One region of the Streptomyces sp. MCA2 genome, then DNA from elsewhere that is predicted to be linked to it. Evidence: riboswitches for the same ligand, from Rfam matches in the RefSeq annotation. Region 1 holds a riboswitch; each other region holds the start of a gene.
What was found. Region 1 has a riboswitch for thiamine pyrophosphate ahead of thiO (glycine oxidase ThiO). Riboswitches for the same ligand answer to the same signal wherever they lie in the genome.
Positions count from the first base shown of each region.

Region 2: another riboswitch for thiamine pyrophosphate. It lies ahead of M8I34_RS37330 (thiamine ABC transporter substrate-binding protein); the one in region 1 lies ahead of thiO (glycine oxidase ThiO).
Region 3: another riboswitch for thiamine pyrophosphate. It lies ahead of thiC (phosphomethylpyrimidine synthase ThiC); the one in region 1 lies ahead of thiO (glycine oxidase ThiO).

Region 1 covers NZ_JAMJFM010000070.1:28,135-32,183, reverse strand. Annotated here, with positions in the region: gene M8I34_RS37070 (Rv2175c family DNA-binding protein) at 1-116, opposite strand, end outside; gene M8I34_RS37065 (FAD-dependent oxidoreductase) at 236-1,477, opposite strand; TPP riboswitch at 1,630-1,742, shown strand; gene thiO (glycine oxidase ThiO) at 1,740-2,963, shown strand; gene thiS (sulfur carrier protein ThiS) at 2,960-3,187, shown strand; gene M8I34_RS37050 (thiazole synthase) at 3,311-4,049, shown strand, end outside.
Region 2 covers NZ_JAMJFM010000072.1:7,209-11,257, forward strand. Annotated here, with positions in the region: gene M8I34_RS37320 (CarD family transcriptional regulator) at 224-445, opposite strand; gene rlmN (23S rRNA (adenine(2503)-C(2))-methyltransferase RlmN) at 729-1,835, shown strand; TPP riboswitch at 1,869-1,989, shown strand; gene M8I34_RS37330 (thiamine ABC transporter substrate-binding protein) at 2,093-3,166, shown strand; gene M8I34_RS37335 (ABC transporter permease) at 3,199-4,049, shown strand, end outside.
Region 3 covers NZ_JAMJFM010000001.1:100,571-104,619, reverse strand. Annotated here, with positions in the region: gene M8I34_RS00460 (YibE/F family protein) at 1-1,381, opposite strand, end outside; TPP riboswitch at 1,453-1,609, shown strand; gene thiC (phosphomethylpyrimidine synthase ThiC) at 1,603-3,399, shown strand; gene M8I34_RS00450 (hypothetical protein) at 3,502-3,669, shown strand; gene M8I34_RS00445 (IPT/TIG domain-containing protein) at 3,884-4,049, opposite strand, start outside.

The DNA of each region.
Region 1 (4,049 bases):
CCCTCCTTGACCAGCTGCCGCACACGCGTCACCTCGACGCCGAACTGTTCGGCGATGTCGGGGAGGGTGAGCCAGGCGGGGACGAGTCCATCGATGTTTGCGTCAATCTCGGTCACAGGACAAGCCTGCCACCTCGCACTGACAGCCGGTAGCCGGGCATCGCCATCAGGGGCTTCCTCACACCGGAGGGTGACGGCGGACCCCCCGGGCGACCGACGGGCAGGGACCGCCCGGGCTACAGCGCCGCGGCCTTCAGCGGCAGGGACGCGTTCGCGGCCCGCTCCCGGTCCAGCGCCACGCCCCGCTCGATCAGCTTGCGCCCCTGGGCCAGATCCCGCGGCCGCCCCACGGCCAGCAGCGCGACGAGCCGCCCCTCCCGCAGCCAGATCACCGACCAGGCGGCACCGGTCGGATCGCCGCGCCAGACCAGTTCGTCGGCGTCCCCGTGATGGCCCGCGTACTGCACGAACCGCCCGAACTGCTCCGACCAGAAGTAGGGGACGGGGTCGTAGACCACCCCTTCCGCCTCGCCGCGGGCGATGTTCTCGGCGACCGTACGGGGGCCCTGGAGGGCGTTGTCCCAGTGGTGGATCAGCAGGCGGGTGTCGTAGCGGGCCGACGGGAAGGAGGCGCAGTCGCCGACCGCGTAGACATCGGCCACGGAGGTGCGCAGCTGCTCGTCGGCCAGTACGGAGCCGTCCTGCGGCGAGACCTCGATGCCCGAGCCGGCCAGCCAGCCGGTCGCGGGCCGGGCCCCGATCCCGATGACCACCGCGTCGGCGGGCAGCGTCGTGCCGTCCGCGAGGGTGACCGCGCCCGCCGTGACGGACGCGACCCGCGCGTGGGTGCGCAGCTCGGCTCCGGCGTCCGCGTACCAGCCGGTCATGTGGGCGGCGACCTCGGCGGGCAGCGCACCGGCCAGCGGGCGGTCGGCGGCCTCGACGACGGTGACCGCGCAGCCCGCCTCGCGCGCCGCCGTCGCGAACTCGGCACCGATCCAGCCGGCGCCGACGACCACGATCTCGTGCTGGGCGGCGAGCACCGGCCGCAGCCGCTCGGCGTCGTCCAGGGTGCGCAGCAGATGGATGCCGGGCAGCCCCTCGCTGCCGGGCAGCACGATCGGGGCGGCGCCGGTCGCGAGGACCGCGTAGTCGTAGGGGACCGGGCCGTCGGCCGTCTCGATCACGTGGGCGTCCGGCACCAGGGCGGTGACCGGGCGGCTGAGGTGGAGTTCGATGCCGAGCCCGGCGAAGTCGATGTCGAAGGTGGAGCCCTCGGCCTTGCCCAGCAGCACCGCCTTGGACAGCGGCGGACGGTCGTAGGGCTGGTGGGGCTCGTCGCCGAGGAGCGTGATCGCGCCGCGCCAGCCCTGTTCGCGCAGGGCGACCGCGGTCTGCACACCCGCGATTCCCGCGCCGGCGATCACCACGTGCGGCGTGCGGTCAGGGGCCTGGGAGGACTTGCTCTGCTCGCTCACCCGATCACTCTAGGACGGTCTGTGACGCCGCTCGCAGCAGCGCGCAACGAGATCTCTGACACAGCGTCACGGCCGGCTCGGCCCGGGCGCCGCCCACCGGCGCCCGGGCGCTGCCTTACGGCGCGTCGCGGCACCGTATTAGGGTGAGCGATACACGCACTCGCGGGAGCCCGGACGCACCGGGCTGAGAGGGAGGCTGGCCGGCCTCCGACCGTACGAACCTGATCCGGGTCATGCCGGCGAAGGGAGGGGCTGGACACCCATGCAGGCATCTGCCACACGAGCGAATCCCACCCCGCGGAGCCCTGATGTGCTCGTCATCGGCGGCGGCATCATCGGCCTGGTCACCGCCTGGCGGGCGGCCGTCCGCGGGCTGAGTGCCGCCGTGGCCGACCCCGCGCCCGGAGGCGGCGCGGCCCGGGTCGCGGCCGGGATGCTGGCCGCGGTCACCGAGCTCCACTACGGCGAGCAGACCCTGCTGGGCCTCAATCTCGCCTCCGCGCGGCGCTACCCCGGCTTCACCGAGGAGCTGGAGGAGGCCGCCGGGCAGCGGATCGGCTATCGGCGCTGCGGCACGCTGGCCGTCGCGCTGGACGCCGACGACCGCGCCCACCTGCGCGAACTGCACGCCCTCCAGATCCGCTCCGGACTGGACTCGCAGTGGCTCACGGGACGTGAGTGCCGCCGCCTGGAGCCGATGCTGGCCCCCGGGGTGCGCGGCGGGCTGCGGGTGGACGGCGACCACCAGGTCGATCCGCGCCGGCTGGCGAGCGCCCTGCTGACCGCCTGTGAGCGCTCCGGGGTGGTCTTCCACCGCAGCGCCGCCGTGCGGCTGACGGTCGACGGCGGCCGCGCCTCCGGCGCCGAACTCGCCGACGGCACACGGGTCCCGGCCGGTCAGGTCGTCCTGGCCGCGGGCAGCCACAGCGGCCGGCTCGCCGGAGTGCCCGACGAGGTGCTGCCGCAGGTACGGCCGGTCAAGGGCCAGGTGCTGCGGCTCCGGATGCCGGACATGCCCGCGGGCAGCCCGGCCTTCCTCTCGCGCACCGTACGGGCCGTCGTACGCGGCGGCCCCCTCTACCTGGTCCCTCGGGAGAACGGCGAACTGGTCGTCGGCGCCACCAGCGAGGAGCTGGGCTGGGACACCACCGTGACCGCGGGCGGGGTCTACGAGCTGCTGCGGGACGCGCACGAGCTGGTCCCGGGCATCACCGAGCTGCCGCTCGTCGAGACCTGCGCCGGGCTGCGCCCCGGCTCCCCCGACAACGCCCCCCTGCTCGGGCCGACCGCGCTGCCCGGCTTCCATCTGGCCACCGGCCACTTCCGCAACGGCGTGCTGCTGACGCCGGTCACCGGTGACGCGATGGCCGAGGTGCTGGCCACCGGCCTCCTCCCCGAAGAGGCCCGCCCCTTCTCCCCCGCGCGCTTCACCCCCACCACCCCGGGGCCCGAGCGCACCCGTGCCCCAGAGGAGCAGGCCGTATGAACGCCGCCACCCCCACCCCGACCGTCTCGGTGTCCGTCAACGGCGAGGCCCGCGAGGTCCCCGGCGGGCTCACCCTCGACCGGCTCGTCGCGACCTTGTCCAAGGCGCCCGCCGGGGTGGCCGCGGCGGTCAACGAAATCGTGGTGCCGCGCACCCAGTGGCCCACCACCCCGCTCGGCGACGGCGACCGCGTCGAGGTGCTCACCGCGGTCCAGGGAGGCTGACCCGCAGACATGACCGACACCGCAACCCTCCGGGGAACGACCCCCGCCACACCCGACAGCGCCTTCGCCGCGGGCTCCGACCCCCTCACCCTCGCCGGCACCACCTTCACGTCCCGTCTGATCATGGGGACCGGCGGCGCGCCCAGCCTCGACATCCTGGAGCGGGCGCTGCTCGCCTCCGGTACGGAGCTGACCACGGTCGCCATGCGGCGGCTGGATCCGACCGTGCAGGGCTCGGTGCTGTCCGTACTGGAACGGCACAAGATCAAGGTGCTGCCGAACACCGCGGGCTGCTTCACCGCGGGCGAGGCGGTGCTCACCGCCCGGCTCGCCCGGGAAGCGCTCGGCACGGACTGGGTCAAGCTCGAGGTCGTCGCCGACGAGCGCACCCTGCTGCCCGACCCGATCGAGCTGCTCGATGCCGCCGAGACCCTGGTGGACGACGGCTTCACCGTGCTGCCCTACACGAACGACGACCCGGTGCTGGCCCGCAAGCTGGAGGACGTGGGCTGCGCCGCGATCATGCCGCTGGGCTCCCCGATCGGCTCCGGGCTGGGCATCCGCAACCCGCACAACTTCCAGCTGATCACCGAGCGGGCCGGCGTCCCCGTCATCCTCGACGCGGGCGCGGGCACGGCCTCGGACGTCTCCCTGGCCATGGAGCTGGGCTGCGAGGCGGTGATGCTGGCGTCCGCGGTCACCCGCGCCCAGGAACCGGAGCTGATGGCCGAGGCCATGCGGCACGCGGTCACCGCAGGACGCCTCGCACACCGCGCGGGCCGCATCCCCCGCCGCCACTTCGCCCTCGCGTCCTCCCCCACCGAGGGCGTGGCCGAACTGGACCCCGAACGCCCAGCGTTTT
Region 2 (4,049 bases), on a different contig from region 1:
GGGCGACGGGGCCGGGCGAGGTCGACGGGTGAGAAGGGCCGGCGGTGGTGGGGCGCCGTTCCTTCGTTGTCAGGGAGGCGGCAGCCTGAAGGGGCCGGACGCTCCGGAGAGGGGCGTGGGGGAGCGGCTGCTGCCGGGATGTGACTTGGCGCAGCGTGCGGGCTCGGCTAGGGGCCCCGCCGTCGTGGCTGGGCAGGCGGCGGCGCCGAACGGCGCGGGGTTCTCAGAGCTTGGCCAATTTGCTGAACGGACTCATGATCCGTGCCTGCACCGAACCGAAGTCGACAAGTACCGCGACCTCATCCTCGATGCCGATGACCCGGCCGAGGCCGTGCTCATCGTGTGTGACCCGGTCGCCCATCGCGAACTGCTTGGGAGGGCGCGTGACCGGGGGCTTGAAGGGGCTGGACGGCAGGTGGCGCCGGGCTACGGCAGGCTTTGTCATTAGCAGCAGTATGCGCCTGGTGAGCGGGCTGTCCCTAACACGCCTGCTAACGCAACCAAGCTGAGATCTCCGTCGGCGGTCACTTCTCACCCCGTTCCCATGGGTCCCGCGAGGCTGCGGACGCACCACCAGCTGGGTGCGAGTTGACGAGGTCATGCTGGTAGTCCGGCCGTCCGTGGGCCGTACGAGGCGGACCGCGAAGGGGAGAAGGCCGCAGTGGGTGACGGGCCCCTCGCCACTCGGACCTGGGCCCCCGTAAACGATCTGCCACACTGGACGGACCATGCCTGCACCCGGAGAACTCACTTTCGTCGCGCCGCGCGGGGCCAAGAAGCCCCCGCGGCACCTTGCCGATCTCAGCCCCGTCGAGCGTCGCGAAGCGGTGGCCGCGATCGGGGAGAAGCCGTTTCGCGCCAAGCAGCTGTCGCAGCACTACTTCGCCCGTTATGCGCACGACCCGGCGCAGTGGACCGACATCCCCGCGGCGGCGCGCGAGAAGCTGGCGAGCGAGCTGCTGCCGGATCTGATGAAGGTCATGCGGCACATCTCGTGTGACGACGACACCACGCGCAAGACCCTGTGGAAGCTGCACGACGGCACGCTCGTCGAATCCGTGCTGATGCGCTACCCCGACCGGGTCACCATGTGCATCTCCTCGCAGGCCGGATGCGGAATGAACTGCCCGTTCTGCGCGACGGGGCAGGCGGGACTGGACCGGAACCTGTCGACCGCCGAGATCGTGCACCAGATCGTCGACGGGATGCGGGCGCTGCGCGACGGCGAGGTGCCGGGCGGGCCCGCGCGGCTGTCCAACATCGTCTTCATGGGGATGGGCGAGCCGCTCGCCAACTACAAGCGGGTGGTCGGGGCGATCCGTCGGCTGACCGACCCGGAGCCCGATGGGCTGGGGCTGTCCCAGCGCGGCATCACCGTCTCGACGGTCGGACTGGTCCCGGCGATGCTGCGGTTCGCCGACGAAGGGTTCAAGTGCCGGCTGGCGGTGTCGCTGCATGCGCCCGACGACGAGCTGCGCGACACCCTGGTGCCCGTCAACACGCGCTGGAAGGTGCGTGAGGTGCTGGACGCGGCGTGGGAGTACGCGGAGAAGTCCGGGCGGCGGATTTCGATCGAGTACGCGCTGATCCGCGACATCAACGACCAGGCGTGGCGCGGTGACCTGCTGGGCCGGCTGCTGAAGGGCAAGCGGGTCCATGTGAACCTGATTCCGCTGAATCCGACGCCCGGCTCGAAGTGGACCGCCTCGCGCCCCGAGGACGAGAAGGCGTTCGTCCAGGCCATCGAGGCGCACGGGGTTCCGGTGACCGTTCGTGACACCCGCGGCCAGGAGATCGACGGCGCCTGCGGACAGCTCGCAGCCTCGGAGCGCTGACCGCCCGCTGGTACCGTGTGATCGAACAAATGCACATTCCGACAGGGGAGCGCCACAGCGCTGAGAGTGCGGAAGCGTCGTAGTCCTACGGTGCCCGCAGACCCTTGAACCTCGCCCGGGTCATTCCGGGTAGGAAGTTCGGTCGTCACTCATGCTGTTGCGCCCCGCCCGGATTCGCCTCCGTACGTCCTCCGACGTCGAGAGCCGCGGACACCGGGCGGGGCCGCGTCTCTTCCTGGCCAGCCAGGAGGAAGCCAGTGAGCATCACCAGCAGGATCACCGTCTCGGCGGTCGCCGCCGCGGTCGGGATAGCCGCGCTCGCCGCCTGCGGTACGCCGGGCGGCGGGGCGGACGCCAAGACCGTCACGCTCGTCAGCCATGACTCGTTCAACGTGTCCAAGTCGGTCCTGGCCGCCTTCGAGAAGGAGAGCGGCTACAAGGTCAAGATCCTCAAGGGCGGGGACGCCGGCAAGGCCGTCAACCAGGCGATCCTGTCCAAGGGCAACCCCCAGGGCGATGTGTTCTTCGGCATCGACAACACGCTGCTCTCGCGCGCTCTGAACGAGGGCGTCTTCAGCCCGTACGAGGCCAAGGGGCTGGCGAACGTGCCGGCCGGGCTACAGCTCGACAAGGGCGAGCACCGCGTCACCCCGCTCGACTACGGCGACATCTGCGTCAACTACGACCGCGGCTACTTCGCCCGGCACAAGACCGCGCCGCCGAAGACCTTCGACGATCTGCTCGAACCCCGGTACAAGGGGCTGCTGGTCACGGAGAACTCCGCCACCTCCTCCCCGGGGCTCGCCTTCCAGCTCGGCACCATCGCCAAGTACGGGCCGGACGGCTGGCAGGACTACTGGAAGAAGCTCAAGGCCAACGGCGTCGAGGTCGTCGACGGCTGGGAGCAGGCCTACTACGAGCGGTTCTCGGGCTCCGCGGCCGGCAAGGGCAAGGGCGACAAGCCGCTGGTGGTCTCCTACGCCTCCAGCCCGCCGGTCGAGGTGCTCGGCAAGAAGCCCGCGCCCAAGGAGGCACCCACCGGTGTCGCCACGGGCACCTGCTTCCGCCAGATCGAGTTCGGCGGTCTGCTCAAGGGCGCGAAGAACGCGAAGGGCGGCAAGGCGCTGCTGGACTTCCTGGTGAGCAAGGAGTTCCAGGAGGACGTACCGCTGAAGATGTTCGTCAACCCGGCGCGCAAGGACGCCAAGGTGCCGGAGCTGTTCACCAAGTACGGCGCCACGATCGACGAGCCGACGACGCTGCCTCCGGAGACGATCACCAAGAACCGCGAACAGTGGATCAAGCAGTGGTCCTCGCTCGTTCTGAAGTAACCCGCAGCCGGCGGCCCGCGCGGGGAACGGCGGTGCGGCTCGGCCTGATGGCGCTGCCGCTCGCCTTCTTCGCGCTGTTCTTCGCCTATCCGGTCGTGGCGATCGTCGGGCGGGGGCTGAAGGACGGCGGGCAGTGGCAGCTCGCCCGGATCGGGGCGGTGCTCGGCGACCCGGATGTCGTTCAAGTGCTGTGGTTCACCGTCTGGCAGGCGGCCGCGTCCACGGCGCTGACGCTGCTGGTCGCACTGCCCGGCGCCTATGTCTTCGCGCGCTTCGACTTCCCCGGCAAACAGCTGCTGCGGGCCGTGGTGGCCGTGCCGTTCGTGCTGCCGACCGTCGTCGTCGGCTCGGCCTTCCTGGCACTGGTCGGGCGTGGCGGGCTGCTGGACGAGCTGTGGGGCCTGCGCCTGGACACCTCGGTGTGGGCGATTCTGCTGGCGCACGTCTTCTTCAACTACGCCGTGGTCGTACGGACCGTCGGCGGGCTCTGGGGGCAGCTCGACCCGCGCCAGGAAGAGGCGGCGCGGGTGCTGGGAGCCGGCCGGTTCGAGGCCTGGCGGCGGGTGACCCTGCCGGCCCTGGGGCCCGCCGTCGCGGCCGCCGCGCTGATGGTCTTCCTCTTCACCTTCACCTCCTTCGGGGTGGTGCAGATTCTGGGCGGGCCCGCCTTCTCGACGCTGGAGGTGGAGATCTACCGGCAGACCGCGGACTTCCTGGATCTGCCGACGGCCGCCGTCCTCACCCTGATCCAGTTCGCGGCAGTGCTGGGCGTGCTGGCGCTGCACGCCTGGACGGTGCGGCGGCGGGAGTCCGCGCTGCGGCTCGTGGCGCCGTCGCAGACCGCTCACCGGCCGCGCGGCCGCGGCCAGTGGACGCTGCTGTG
Region 3 (4,049 bases), on a different contig from region 1:
CCCCGCGTCGGCTGGGCCGGCCCTCCGCGGTGCCTGTCGGCGCGCCGGCAGCGACGCTGGCCCCCGCATCCGCCCCGGGGCCCTGTCCGGCTCCTGCCCCGCCGTTGCTCTCCTGCCCGCCCAGGCCCTTCCGGTCCGCCGAGACGACCAGCGCTGCCAGCAGCGTCGTCAGCGGCACCGCGGCGACCAGTCCGATGCTGCCCACGAGCGTGCGGATGATCTCTTCCGCGACCACCTCGCTCGTGGCGACCGTGCCGACGCTGCTCTGTGCGATCGAGAACAGCAAAAGCAGCGGCAGTGCGGCGCCCGCGTAGGCCAGCACCAGGGTGTTGACGACGGAGGCGATGTGATCCCGGCCGATCCGCATCGCGGCGCCGTACAGCTTGCGCCAGCCGGCCGCCTGGTCCGCCTCCTTGAGCTCCCAGACCGCGGCGGTCTGCGTCACCGTCACATCGTCGAGCACACCCAACGACCCGATGATGATCCCCGCGAGCAGCAGACCGCGGATCTCGATGTCGGGGTACAGACCGTGCACCAGCCCGGTCGTGTCGTCCGTATTGCCGGTCAGTAGAGCCCAGTTGATGAATACCGAACCGAGCAGCCCGATCAGCAGCAGTGAGGCGAGGGTGCCGAGCACGGCCACCGACGTACGGGCCGTCAGCCCATGGCACAGGTAGAGCGCGATCAGCATGATCGCGCTTCCGCCGATCACCGCCACCAGCAGCGGATTGGAGCCCTGAAGGATCGCCGGGAGGATGAACAGCGTCAGGACCACAAAGCTGGCGGCCAGGGCCACCAGTGCGAGTACTCCACGCAGTCGGCCGACGATCACCACTGCGAGGGCGAAGATCCCGGCCAGCACCCACATCGGGAGCGATCGGTCGACATCGCTGACCGAGTACTGGAGATCCTTCGGCGCCTTGGGGGAGTACGCCACCACCACGTCCTGTCCGGTGGTGTAGTGGCGCAGCGCGTCCGGTGTCACCACCGTCTGGAAGGTGCGCCCGGTGTTCTCTCCCGTGGTGACCTTGATTGTCGCCTGCTGGCAGGGCTTGCCCTTGGCTGCTCCCCCGGTCGGTGGCTGTCCCGTCGGAGACGGCGGCTGGGGCTGCTGCTCGGCATGGACATCCGCACAGTTCACCTCCGCCACTTTGATGACTCTGGCCTGCTCCGTGGGCTGGTCGAAGCCGACGCCGGAGGGCTTATGGGAGGGCGCGCCGCCTGGCCACAGCACGACCAGACCGACCGCCACCGCAGCCGCGAAGGGGATCAGCACTGCGGCGATGACCTTGCGCAGATGCCGGGAGACCGGCGTGGCAGGGCCATGGCCGTGCGCGTGGGAGTGCACGGCGGACTGGTGGTGGGACTCGTGAGGGCTCACCGCCCGATCATCGCAAGAACTCGTGGGGCCCCCTGTTCACCCCGCCACATCGGCCGCTACCGTGGAGCCACCTTTGCAATCGCGGGAGCTCGGAGCACCGGGCTGAGAGGGCGCTGACCTTCGTCCCAGCGGCGTTTCACGTGAAACGCCCATGGACGGAAGCCGCTGCGTCGACCGCCGAACCTGTTACCGGGTAATGCCGGCGTAGGGAGTTGGGTCTCATGACTCTGCAGGATGCACGCACGCCCGAAAACGGAAACGGTGCCGGCGGCGGCAGTGAGCCGCAGATCGGCTGGCACAAGGGCTATGTCTCCGGATCGCGCGCGGACCTCCGGGTCCCGGTCCGGCGGGTGCACCTCACCAACGGCAAGGACGTGACGCTCTACGACACGTCGGGGCCGTACACCGACCCTCACATCGATACCGACGTCCGCCGCGGTCTGGCGCCGCTGCGGGAGAACTGGATCATTGCCCGCGGCGACACCGAGGAGTACTCGGGCCGCCCCATGCGGCCGGAGGACGACGGCCTCAAGCACACCTCGCCGCGCGGTGGACTCAAGAACCTTGACGCGGTCTTCCCGGGCCGCCCCCGCCAGCCGCGCCGCGGCCGTGACGGCGCCGCGGTCACCCAGCTCGCGTACGCGCAGCGCGGCGAGATCACCGCGGAGATGGAGTACGTCGCCCTCCGCGAGAACGTCACGCCCGAGTTCGTACGCGACGAGATCGCGGCGGGCCGCGCGGTGCTGCCGTCCAACATCAACCACCCGGAGATCGAGCCGATGATCATCGGCAAGAACTTCCTGGTGAAGGTGAACGCCAACATCGGTAATTCGGCGGTCACTTCCTCCATCGAGGAGGAGGTGGACAAGATGACCTGGGCGACCCGCTGGGGCGCCGACACGGTCATGGATCTGTCCACCGGCCGCAATATCCACACCACCCGTGAATGGGTGCTCCGCAACTCCCCCGTCCCCATCGGCACCGTCCCGCTCTACCAGGCGCTGGAGAAGGTCGACGGCAAGGCCGAGGAGCTGACCTGGGAGATCTACAAGGACACCGTCATCGAGCAGGCGGAACAGGGCGTCGACTACATGACGGTGCACGCCGGTGTGCTGCTCCGATACGTCCCGCTCACGGCCCGCCGCAAGACCGGCATCGTGTCCCGCGGCGGATCCATCATGGCCGCCTGGTGCCTGGCGCACCACCAGGAGTCGTTCCTCTACACGCACTTCGAGGAGCTCTGCGAGATCCTCGCCTCCTACGACGTCACCTACTCGCTCGGTGACGGTCTGCGCCCCGGCTCCATCGCGGACGCCAATGACGAGGCGCAGTTCGCGGAGCTGCGGACGCTCGGCGAGCTGAACACCATCGCCAAGCGGCACGGCGTACAGACGATGATCGAGGGCCCGGGACATGTCCCGATGCACAAGATCAAGGAGAACATCGACCTCCAGCAGGAGATCTGCGAGGAGGCCCCGTTCTACACGCTCGGCCCGCTGACCACCGACATCGCGCCCGCCTACGACCACATCACCTCCGGTATCGGCGCCGCGATGATCGCCTGGTGGGGCACCGCCATGCTCTGCTACGTCACGCCCAAGGAGCATCTGGGCCTGCCGGACCGTGATGACGTCAAGACCGGCGTCATCACGTACAAGATCGCGGCTCATGCGGCCGATCTGGCCAAGGGGCACCCGGGGGCCCAGGAATGGGACGACGCGCTCTCCGACGCCCGCTTCGAGTTCCGGTGGGAGGACCAGTTCAACCTGGCTCTCGACCCGGACACGGCCCGCGCCTTCCACGACGCGACGCTGCCCGCCGAGCCGGCGAAGACGGCCCACTTCTGCTCGATGTGCGGCCCGAAGTTCTGCTCGATGAAGATCAGTAGAAGCATCACAGAGCAGTTCGGTGGTGACGAGAGCTCGACGCCTGAGGAGATCGAGGCGGGGATGCTGGAGAAGTCCAAGGAGTTCGCGGCGGCCGGCAACCGCGTTTACCTGCCGCTGGCTGACTCCTGACGCGGGGGAGGGGAGCGGTGGGGCTCTTCCCGCGGCGGGTGAAGCCCGGCTCCCCCTGAGGGGCGTCGGTCTGCTGAGGCCGTCGCCCCGATCCTGGACATGATGCGTACGGCCACCAACGTGGCCGGCCAATCTGTATGCACGTTGCTTGTCGCTTCTCGTGAAGGCGTCCTCGACCGCGACGCGTACAACGTCACGAAGAGCGTCAGCCTGGACACGGCCGCTGCGGATGACGCGGAGGCGAAGATCCGCGTGCCGGCCGCCGCATGACCTGAGCTCGCCAGCTGGCTGCGCCCTCGGGGAGGGTGTGCGAACGCGATCCGTGTGCCTGGGCGCCCGATGTGGGTGGTCAGGAACACGGATCGCGTTTTTCGTGCCCGGTGGAGGCCCGGTGTGCTGTGCCGGCCGGTCCTTCTGACTGCGGGCTCATGGCCGTTGACCCCGGCTGGGGGCTGTGCGCGGACGGATCGCGTTCTTCGTGGTGTCAGAGGGCGAGGAAGGGGGCGTGGGCGGTGGAGGGTTGGAGGGTGGGGGTGCCGGCGAAGGTGGCGTTGTAGCCGCCGTTGAGGATGATCAGCGGGAGGCTGAGGATCTCGACGAGGCTTGCGGTGCCGTTGGTGTCGGTGATGGCGGTGCCCAGGAAGTGTCCG